One region of the Streptococcus sp. HMSC061E03 genome, then DNA from elsewhere that is predicted to be linked to it. Evidence: predicted binding sites of a transcription regulator. Region 1 holds the regulator's gene; the other holds the start of a gene.
The links. Region 1 encodes NrdR, which represses ribonucleotide reductase genes. Its sites were predicted from a motif close to ACACNATATATNGTGT; they were not measured.

Region 1 (4,433 bases):
AGTCGTAAAGAGCTTCTTTCTTTTCCTTGCTTTTGACCACAATCACAGAATAAGATTGAAAGTTTTTCCAACTTGACGCCATCTGCCCAGCTGATAAAATTTCCTTGAGGTCAACTTCTTTGATGGCATCTTCCTTAAAACGGCGAACAGAAAAATGAGATTTCATTAAACGGATGGTTTCATTCATCGGCGATTGACTCCTTCCAAATGGATTTCCTTGGCTAAAAATTTCACGCGCTCCATGACCCGTTTGGCCTGCCAGGTTTCATCTCCATTACGCGAAGCTGCAAAATGACGTTCCAACTCTTCAAAATTAAAGTTAGAAGTAAAGAAGGTTGGGAGATTTTCCTGCATTCGGTGCTGCAAAATCACTTGTAAGATTTCATCTCGCACCCAGGCTGACATCTGTTCCGCACCGATATCATCCAGAATTAAAATTTCGGCTTTTTTCACCTGATCGACGGTTTCTTTGACCAAGCCTGAACTGATGGCATTTTTAACATCGATAGCAAAACTTGGAAAATGAAGTAGGGTAGTAGAGGCCTGGCGTTTTTCGGATAAATCATGAGCCAAGGCTGCCATCATGTAGCTCTTTCCTACTCCGAAATCACCATAGAGGTAGATCCCCTTTTGATATTCAGGATAGTTGGCCACAAAATTGGCTAATTCTTCAAAGGCCTCAAATCGTCCCTTATCATCGAGCTCTACCTTAGCTAGACTCGCCTCTTTCAAGGTTGAAGGGAGATTGATCAAGTTGAGACGTTGGTTGATCGCAGCTCGTTTTTGGGCTTCGATTAACTCTGGTGTTTCCTCATAAGCGACATCCGCATAGCCCTCATTCATGGTGAGGATGGGTTTATAACCTTTGGCAATATAATCTGGATCTCCCAATAAGAAACGGTTGCGTTCACTAATGTATTGATTAAATTTTGAAATACTCCGTCGAATTTCTTGTTCAGACAAAGACTGGTCCTTGATAAAGGCAGCTACTTCTTGGTCTGCCAAGATCTGTGCGACCAAATCCTCATAGTTAAATTGACGCGCACGGTTCATGTGAGACATGGTTTGACCTACACTTTCCATCTACTCACCTCCTTGATTCAGTTTTTCTAACAGACGTTGTTTCTCTTTAGCAAGATCCACCTTTTCTGCTTGGCTGGTTTGATTTTGATAATTTGGTTGACTCCACTTGGGAACATTGCTGTGCTTGCCCTTGGCTGATGTAGGACTCGTCCCCTTGTTTCCTTGACCCTTAGCTTGTTCCTGGCGTTCTCGAACTTTTAAAATCGCTAGTTCTGCACTGTTGACCCCTTGATAAGAAAAATCATTTCCCACCTTCAAAGCATACTTTTCATTGAGATTAGCAGACTGGGTCTTGTTAAAGGTCAACAACAAGATAATATTGATCACCTCGTCTAGTAAGCCTAGATCAGCTAACTTGGATAATGTCTTGCGTTCGCTCTGCGTAATGGTCGCATTGCGCGCCTTCTTAATCTCTGCTAGAAATTGTAGGCTGGATTTTGCCTTAGCTTCCCTCAGAATGGTTTCTTCCTGACGGCTATAGGACATGCGTGGTTGCTCTTGGCTCGCCTGAGCCAACTTTTGCTTCATTCTCTTTGGAGAGACAATCCGGTCTACAGCTGTTTCTTTCGCTAAAAGATAAGTTTCATACCAGGTCCATTGTTGCTCTTCTGCGATGGCAAAGAGGGCTAGGGTTGCTTCTCCTTCATCCACAAAACGAAGTCCATCACGCCCCATCATTCGCTTAAACATCTCCATATCAAACTGCTGTTTCTTACTTGGAAGAACAGTCACCTCCCCAGCATCTAGTCCAAAGACTTGCGAGAAGGAAACTTGCCGTCTAGTCCCTAAAGAGCGTGCTGGGAGCAGATCCTCCACGGCCTTTTCCCCAATCTTTTTTTCAAGCAAGCGTTTGAAAACAGCATTCGAAAAAAATTGTTCTGAGGCAAGAGGAGCATGTAACTGGATGGTGATCCCAACTTCTTCCTCATAGAGATCGATCAACCCCATGGCAATTAAGCGATCAAAGGCGAGTAGCAACTGTGGAAATCCTATATTTAAGTGATTGAGGATTTGAGCAAGTAAATATTGTTTTTCACCCTGATCATAAGAGGCGAGCAGATAACGATAAACTGCTACTGTTTCCGTCTCCAAAATAGGCAGGTAATACTGCTCCAATGCAGCCCCTGCCGGTGGAAGAAGATTATTTTTTAAAAATGCGAAAGGCGTATTGGGCTTCATCTATTTTTCCTTTTTCTTCTTGGTTCCCTTCGTAATTTGTTTCAAGAGGGTCTCTAACTCACCGACATCCTTGAAACTCCGGTAAACACTAGCAAAACGGACATAGGTGATCTCATCTAGATCTGCTAACTCATCCATGACCAACGAACCAATATATTCACTGTTGATTTCATTATCACTTTGGCTGCGAACCTTTTGCTCGATCCGGTTTACAATTTCTTCGATTTCGTCACTAGAAACAGGCCGTTTTTGAGCTGAGCGGATAATACCATTAAAGATTTTATCACGAGAAAATTGCTCGCGTGTCCCATCCTTTTTGACGACCACTAGAGTCCGCTCTTCCACTCGTTCGTAGGTAGTAAAGCGATAATGGCACTCTTCGCATTCCCTGCGACGACGGATGGTATTCCCATCTTCAGCTTGTCGACTATCCACCACACTAGACTTACTTCCACCACATTTTGGACAACGCATTTGCTACCTCCTTAAACTGTTTTAACACTTCATTTTACCATAAATTGAATCGTAAAGAAAGCAGAAGAACAGGAGAATCCCCTATGCTTGCTCCTCATTGATCCATAAAAAAGAGTCGAAGGACGATTGAATAAAATCGTTTTCCTTTCGACTCTCCATTTATATTAAAGTGATAATTCGGCTTCTAAGCCATAGTGATCACTGACATGGGGTTTGTTTTGATCATCAAAAATGACATGTAGACGCTGGATGTCCCATTCTGGACTTGCAAAGACGTAATCGATTCGCAATGGAACTTGATTATCCGTCCAGCCATCGATTCCAGGACCTACAGTATAAGTCCCCTTTGTTTCTTTAGCTTCGATAAAGCTATCTTGAAGCTTAAGGGAACTGGATAGAATCGTCTCATACCCTTCTTGACCGGCAGGATTATTGAAATCACCAGCTAGAATAAAGGGTTTGCCTACTTGGCTGAAGTAGTTCTCAATGCGTGGCCACTCAAATTGGAAACCTTTGTCCCACCAAGAAAGATGGACGCTGGCAACAGCAATCTCTTTGCCATCTACACTTGTATGGGCAACGGCTACTCGACGAGTATGGTAGTCCGTTGGATCATCCATATTGGATACCAAAATCTCATCCGCCTTCAAGGGTTGACGCGAAAGAACGGCCACACCCTCATTGAGGTGATCATAGCCAATATGGTTATAAGCCCAAGTCCAATAATAGTGGAGTCCTTGAGCAGCTAACTCTTCTACCAATACGCGAACAAAGTGATCTTTGTGAATGGCTACAGATGATGGCAAGGCTTGATAATACTCATCTGTTTCGACTGCTTCTGAGCCCATTTCTTGATTGACCTCTTGGAAACAGATCACATCATATTGCGCTTCCAAAATTTGTTCCTTGAGGGTTTCAAATTTTTGCTGAGCATTCTCTTCCATCCAACTATGGGAATTTAATGTTAAAAATTTCATCCCCTGATTTCTCCTTCTCTCCAAATCAAGAAACGGCAAGAGGCCGGGTGCACTGCCCCAACCTCATTTTCTTTGCCGACGTCTCTTATAATTCTACTGTTGCAACTGGCGCATTTGCTGCCAATTTACCAGTATGCTCGACCTTAACGGATTTAATCGCATCTGCATTTGTGAAGACAACAATTGTTGAAGTTTCACGACCAGCTGCACGGATTGCATCAAGGTCTGCTTCCACCAAGAGGTCTCCAGCAGCCACTGTTTGACCTTCAGAAACTTTAACCTCAAATGGTTTTCCTTCAAGACTAACAGTATCTAGACCGATGTGAACCAAGACTTCCAAACCATTATCAGTTACCAAACCAAGGGCATGTTTGGTTGGGAAGACACTAGTAACTTTACCAGCAACTGGTGAAACGATGTGGCCATTTTCAGGCTCAACTGCAAATCCGTCTCCCATCATTTTTTGTGAGAATACAGGATCTTTCACATCTTCGATGTTAATCACTTCACCATCTGCAACAGAGTGCACTTCATCAGTTACCCCTTTAAAGGTTGCTTCAGCTTTTTGAACTGCCGTCATTTGGCTAGGAAGTGTTTCAGGAATGACTTCACCTGAATCAAGAACGTCTTGGATATCAGATTTCAACACGTCAGCTTTAGGTCCGTAGATCGCTTGGACACCTTGTCCTTTCATGACAAGACCCATAGCACCTTCAGCTT
Region 2 (4,433 bases), 940 kb from region 1:
CGATCAATTGTTGGGCAAGGTAGCTATGAAGTCCCATGGCTCCAAGACCAAAGGTATGCGCCAGTTTATTTCCGTGGTCAATAGTTGGAACGGCTACGATATGAGAGCTATCTGTAACGAAGGTCAAAGCACGAACCATGGCACGAATCGAACGACCAAAATCAGGTGAAGTCATCATGTTAACTACGTTGGTTGAACCAAGGTTACAGGAGACGTCTGTTCCCATTTGAACAAATTCTTGGGCATCGTTGATCAAGCTTGGTTCTTGAACTTGAAGGATCTCTGAACACAAGTTACTCATGATGATTTTTCCATCAACAGGGTTTGCCCGGTTAGCAGTATCAATGTTGACTACATATGGATAGCCAGATTCTTGTTGCAATTTAGAAATTTCAGTTTCCAAATCACGTGCCTTAATTTTAGTCTTGCGGATATTTGGATTAGCAACCAACTCATCGTATTTTTCAGTGATGTCGATGTAGTTAAATGGTACTCCGTATTCACGTTCCACAGAGTATGGGCTGAAGAGGTACATTTCTTCATTCTTACGCGCCAACTCGTAGAACTTGTCTGGCACGACGACCCCAAGTGAGAGAGTCTTCACCCGAACTTTTTCATCAGCATTTTCTTTCTTAGTTGAAAGGAAGGCGATGATGTCTGGGTGGAAGACGTTGAGGTAAACCACCCCAGCCCCTTGGCGTTGTCCCAATTGGTTAGAGTAAGAGAAGCTATCTTCGAAGAGTTTCATAACTGGAACCACTCCAGAAGCGGCTCCTTCATACCCTTTGATTGGTGCTCCAGCTTCACGAAGGTTGCTGAGAGAAATCCCAACCCCACCACCGATACGAGACAGTTGAAGGGCAGAGTTGATGGAACGTCCGATCGCGTTCATATCATCGGTTACCTGGATCAAGAAACATGAAACCAATTCTCCACGGCGGGCACGTCCAGCGTTTAAGAAAGAAGGAGTCGCTGGTTGGTAGCGTTGGTGGATAATTTCGTTTGCGATGTCTCGCGCGATAGCTTCATTTCCATCTGCAAAATAGAGAGCATTGAAGAAGACACGGTCTTCCATGCTTTCAAGATAGTATTCTCCATCATTTGTTTTCAAAGCGTATTGGTTATAGAATTTGTAGGCCGCCATGAAGGACTTGAATTGGAAGTTTTGGTCTTTGATAAATTGGGCCAATTCCTCTAAAAATTCAGGACGGTATTTCTCGATAAAAGCTCTCTCAATGTAATTGTGCTCGAGAAGGTACTGAATCTTGTCTGTAATCGAGTCAAAGGCTTTAGTATTTGGTACAACATTTTCTTTAAAGAACGCATCCAAAGCTTCTTTATCCTTATGAAGCATGATTTGGCCGTTTACTGGACGGTTGATTTCATTGTTAAGACGAAAATACGTCACATCTTCAAGAGATTTTAATCCCATAATAATCCTTTTCTAGTTCAAAAAAATGAAGAGGAGAAGTCCTCTCTTTACAAGTAAAAAGTCTAGTGTTAGGTTGCTAACGCTAGACCCTATTTAAGCAAAATACTGTGTTTATTATGAAAGTTTCTTCAACTTAGCTGGTTGAAAACCAGAAAATACTTCATCCGGTGTTTGAATAACTGGAGCAGCATTGAAGCCAAGGTTCTTAACATGCTCTACAAATTCTGGCTGTTCATCTAAGTTAATTTCGCGATATTCCACGTGATTGCTATCGAGGAATCGCTTGGTCATTTTGCATTGAACACAATTATTTTTTGAATAAATGGTTACCATTTCTTTTCCGTTCTCCTATCGAAATATAAATCTGTAAACAGTATAAACAAAATCCAGCAACTTGTCAACAAAATAAAACTAAATATTGTGCAAAGAGATGAAATGGAGTTTTCAAAGCACAATATATTGTGGTGAGTGAAAAGTGTGAAAATCGAAGAAATGGGATAGGAATAGGCTTTAAAGCATCTTTAATTAGTTATAATTTTTTGGTGAATCAATATCCTGTGGTTAAAGAGCTTCTTTTCATTGAAAGCGGAGGAAAATGTTACTTATAATATAGTAGAAAATTGAAAAGATATTTCCTCTGTTCTTCAAGTGCTTCTTAAAATGTATCTAAATTGGGATTTTTCGCAGTCTTTTTCTGTAAGTCAGTGATAAAAATCTTGAAAAAAATTTCAAAAGATGATATAATACCAAATTGTAAGGGTTATCAAAAGGTAACTCAAAAACTATTTTTAAAAAGGAGAGTCAAACTATGGCTTCTAAAGATTTCCACATCGTGGCAGAAACAGGTATCCACGCACGTCCAGCAACTTTGTTGGTTCAAACTGCTAGCAAATTTGCTTCAGATATTACTCTTGAATACAAAGGTAAATCAGTTAACTTGAAATCAATCATGGGTGTTATGAGCCTTGGTGTTGGTCAAGGAGCAGACGTTGTAATCTCTGCAGAAGGTGCTGACGCTGATGATGCTATCGCAGCTATCTCAGAAACAATGACTAAAGAAGGATTGGCTTAAAATATGACAAAAATGCTAAAAGGAATTGCAGCATCTGACGGTGTTGCCGTTGCTAAGGCATATTTGCTCATTCAACCAGACTTATCATTTGAGACTGTTTCAGTCGAAGATACAAGTGCAGAAGAAGCTCGTTTGGATGCAGCTCTTGAAGCTTCACAAAACGAGCTTTCTCTTATCCGGGAGAATGCAGTAGCAAGCCTTGGTGAAGAAGCAGCGCAAGTTTTTGATGCGCATATGATGGTTCTTGCTGACCCTGAAATGATTGGTCAGATCAAAGAAACAATTCGTACGAAAAAAATCAATGCAGAAGCAGGCTTGAAAGAAGTCACTGACATGTTCATTGCGATCTTTGAAGGAATGGAAGACAATCCTTACATGCAAGAACGTGCAGCAGATATTCGTGACGTTACCAAACGTGTCCTTGCCAACTTGCTTGGTAAGAAATTGCCAAACCCTGCTTCTATCAATGAAGAAGCAATCGTGGTTGCGCATGACTTGACTCCATCTGATACAGCACAGTTGAACAAAAAGTATGTAAAAGCTTTTGTCACGAATATCGGTGGACGTACAAGTCACTCAGCTATCATGGCTCGTACACTTGAAATCGCAGCTGTTCTTGGTACAAATAACATTACAGAACTTGTCAAAGATGGCGATGTTTTGGCTGTTTCAGGGATCACTGGTGAAGTTGTGATCAACCCTACTGAAGAACAAATCGCAGAGTTCAAAGCAGCTGGTGAAGCTTATGCTAAACAAAAAGCTGAATGGGCTCTCCTTAAAGATGCGAAAACAGTGACTGCTGATGGAAAACACTTCGAGTTGGCTGCTAACATCGGTACACCTAAAGATGTTGAAGGTGTGAACGATAACGGTGCAGAAGCTGTTGGTCTCTATCGTACAGAATTCTTGTACATGGATTCTCAAGACTTCCCAACTGAAGATGACCAATATGAAGCTTACAAAGCAGTTCTTGAAGGTATGAACGGTAAACCTGTTGTCGTTCGTACAATGGATATCGGTGGGGATAAAGAACTCCCTTACTTTGATCTTCCTAAAGAAATGAACCCATTCTTAGGTTTCCGTGCTTTGCGTATCTCTATCTCTGAGACAGGTAACCAAATGTTCCGTACCCAATTGCGTGCATTGCTTCGTGCATCTGTTCACGGTAAATTGCGGATCATGTTCCCAATGGTTGCTTTGTTGACAGAGTTCCGTACAGCTAAAGGTATTCTTGAAGAAGAAAAGGCTAAATTGCTTGCGGAAGGTGTTGCTGTGGCAGATGATATCCAAGTAGGTATCATGATTGAAATCCCAGCTGCTGCGATGCTTGCGGACCAATTTGCTAAAGAAGTTGATTTCTTCTCAATCGGTACAAACGACTTGATCCAATACACAATGGCTGCTGACCGTATGAACGAACAAGTTTCATACCTTTACCAGCCATATAACCCATCTATCCTTCGTTTGATCAACAACGTGATCAAAGCGGCTCACGCTGAAGGCAAATGGGCTGGTATGTGTGGTGAAATGGCCGGTGACCAAACTGCCGTTCCACTTCTTGTCGGAATGGGCTTGGATGAGTTCTCTATGTCAGCGACATCTGTCCTTCGTACACGTAGCTTGATGAAGAAACTCGACACAGCTAAAATGCAAGAATACGCTAACCGTGCTCTGACTGAATGTTCAACAATGGAAGAAGTTCTTGAACTTTCAAAAGAATACGTGAACGTAGACTAAGAGTCGATCAAGACTAAGACAAATTTGTCTTAGTCTTTTTTTACATTGTACATAAAAATGTTCATTTTATTCGTAATAAACTAGTTAGTAATAAAAATAGTGATTTAAATGTTCGGTTTTTTGTTTAATTTTCCTCGTATATATAGTATAATCGTAAGTAAGATTAGGAGGAAAGCGAAGGAATGAAGTAAA

Region 2: the regulator NrdR is predicted to act here: its motif matches at 1,882-1,897, upstream of nrdH (glutaredoxin-like protein NrdH).

Annotation. Positions count from the first base shown of each region.
Region 1 covers NZ_KV812784.1:154,806-159,238, reverse strand. The annotation lists gene HMPREF2917_RS01010 (nitroreductase family protein) at 1-187, opposite strand, end outside; gene dnaI (primosomal protein DnaI) at 184-1,083, opposite strand; gene HMPREF2917_RS01000 (replication initiation and membrane attachment family protein) at 1,084-2,262, opposite strand; gene nrdR (transcriptional regulator NrdR) at 2,263-2,736, opposite strand; gene HMPREF2917_RS00990 (endonuclease/exonuclease/phosphatase family protein) at 2,901-3,713, opposite strand; gene HMPREF2917_RS00985 (PTS transporter subunit IIBC) at 3,799-4,433, opposite strand, start outside.
Region 2 covers NZ_KV812784.1:1,091,408-1,095,840, reverse strand. The annotation lists gene nrdE (class 1b ribonucleoside-diphosphate reductase subunit alpha) at 1-1,432, opposite strand, end outside; gene nrdH (glutaredoxin-like protein NrdH) at 1,547-1,765, opposite strand; gene HMPREF2917_RS05575 (phosphocarrier protein HPr) at 2,241-2,504, shown strand; gene ptsP (phosphoenolpyruvate--protein phosphotransferase) at 2,508-4,241, shown strand.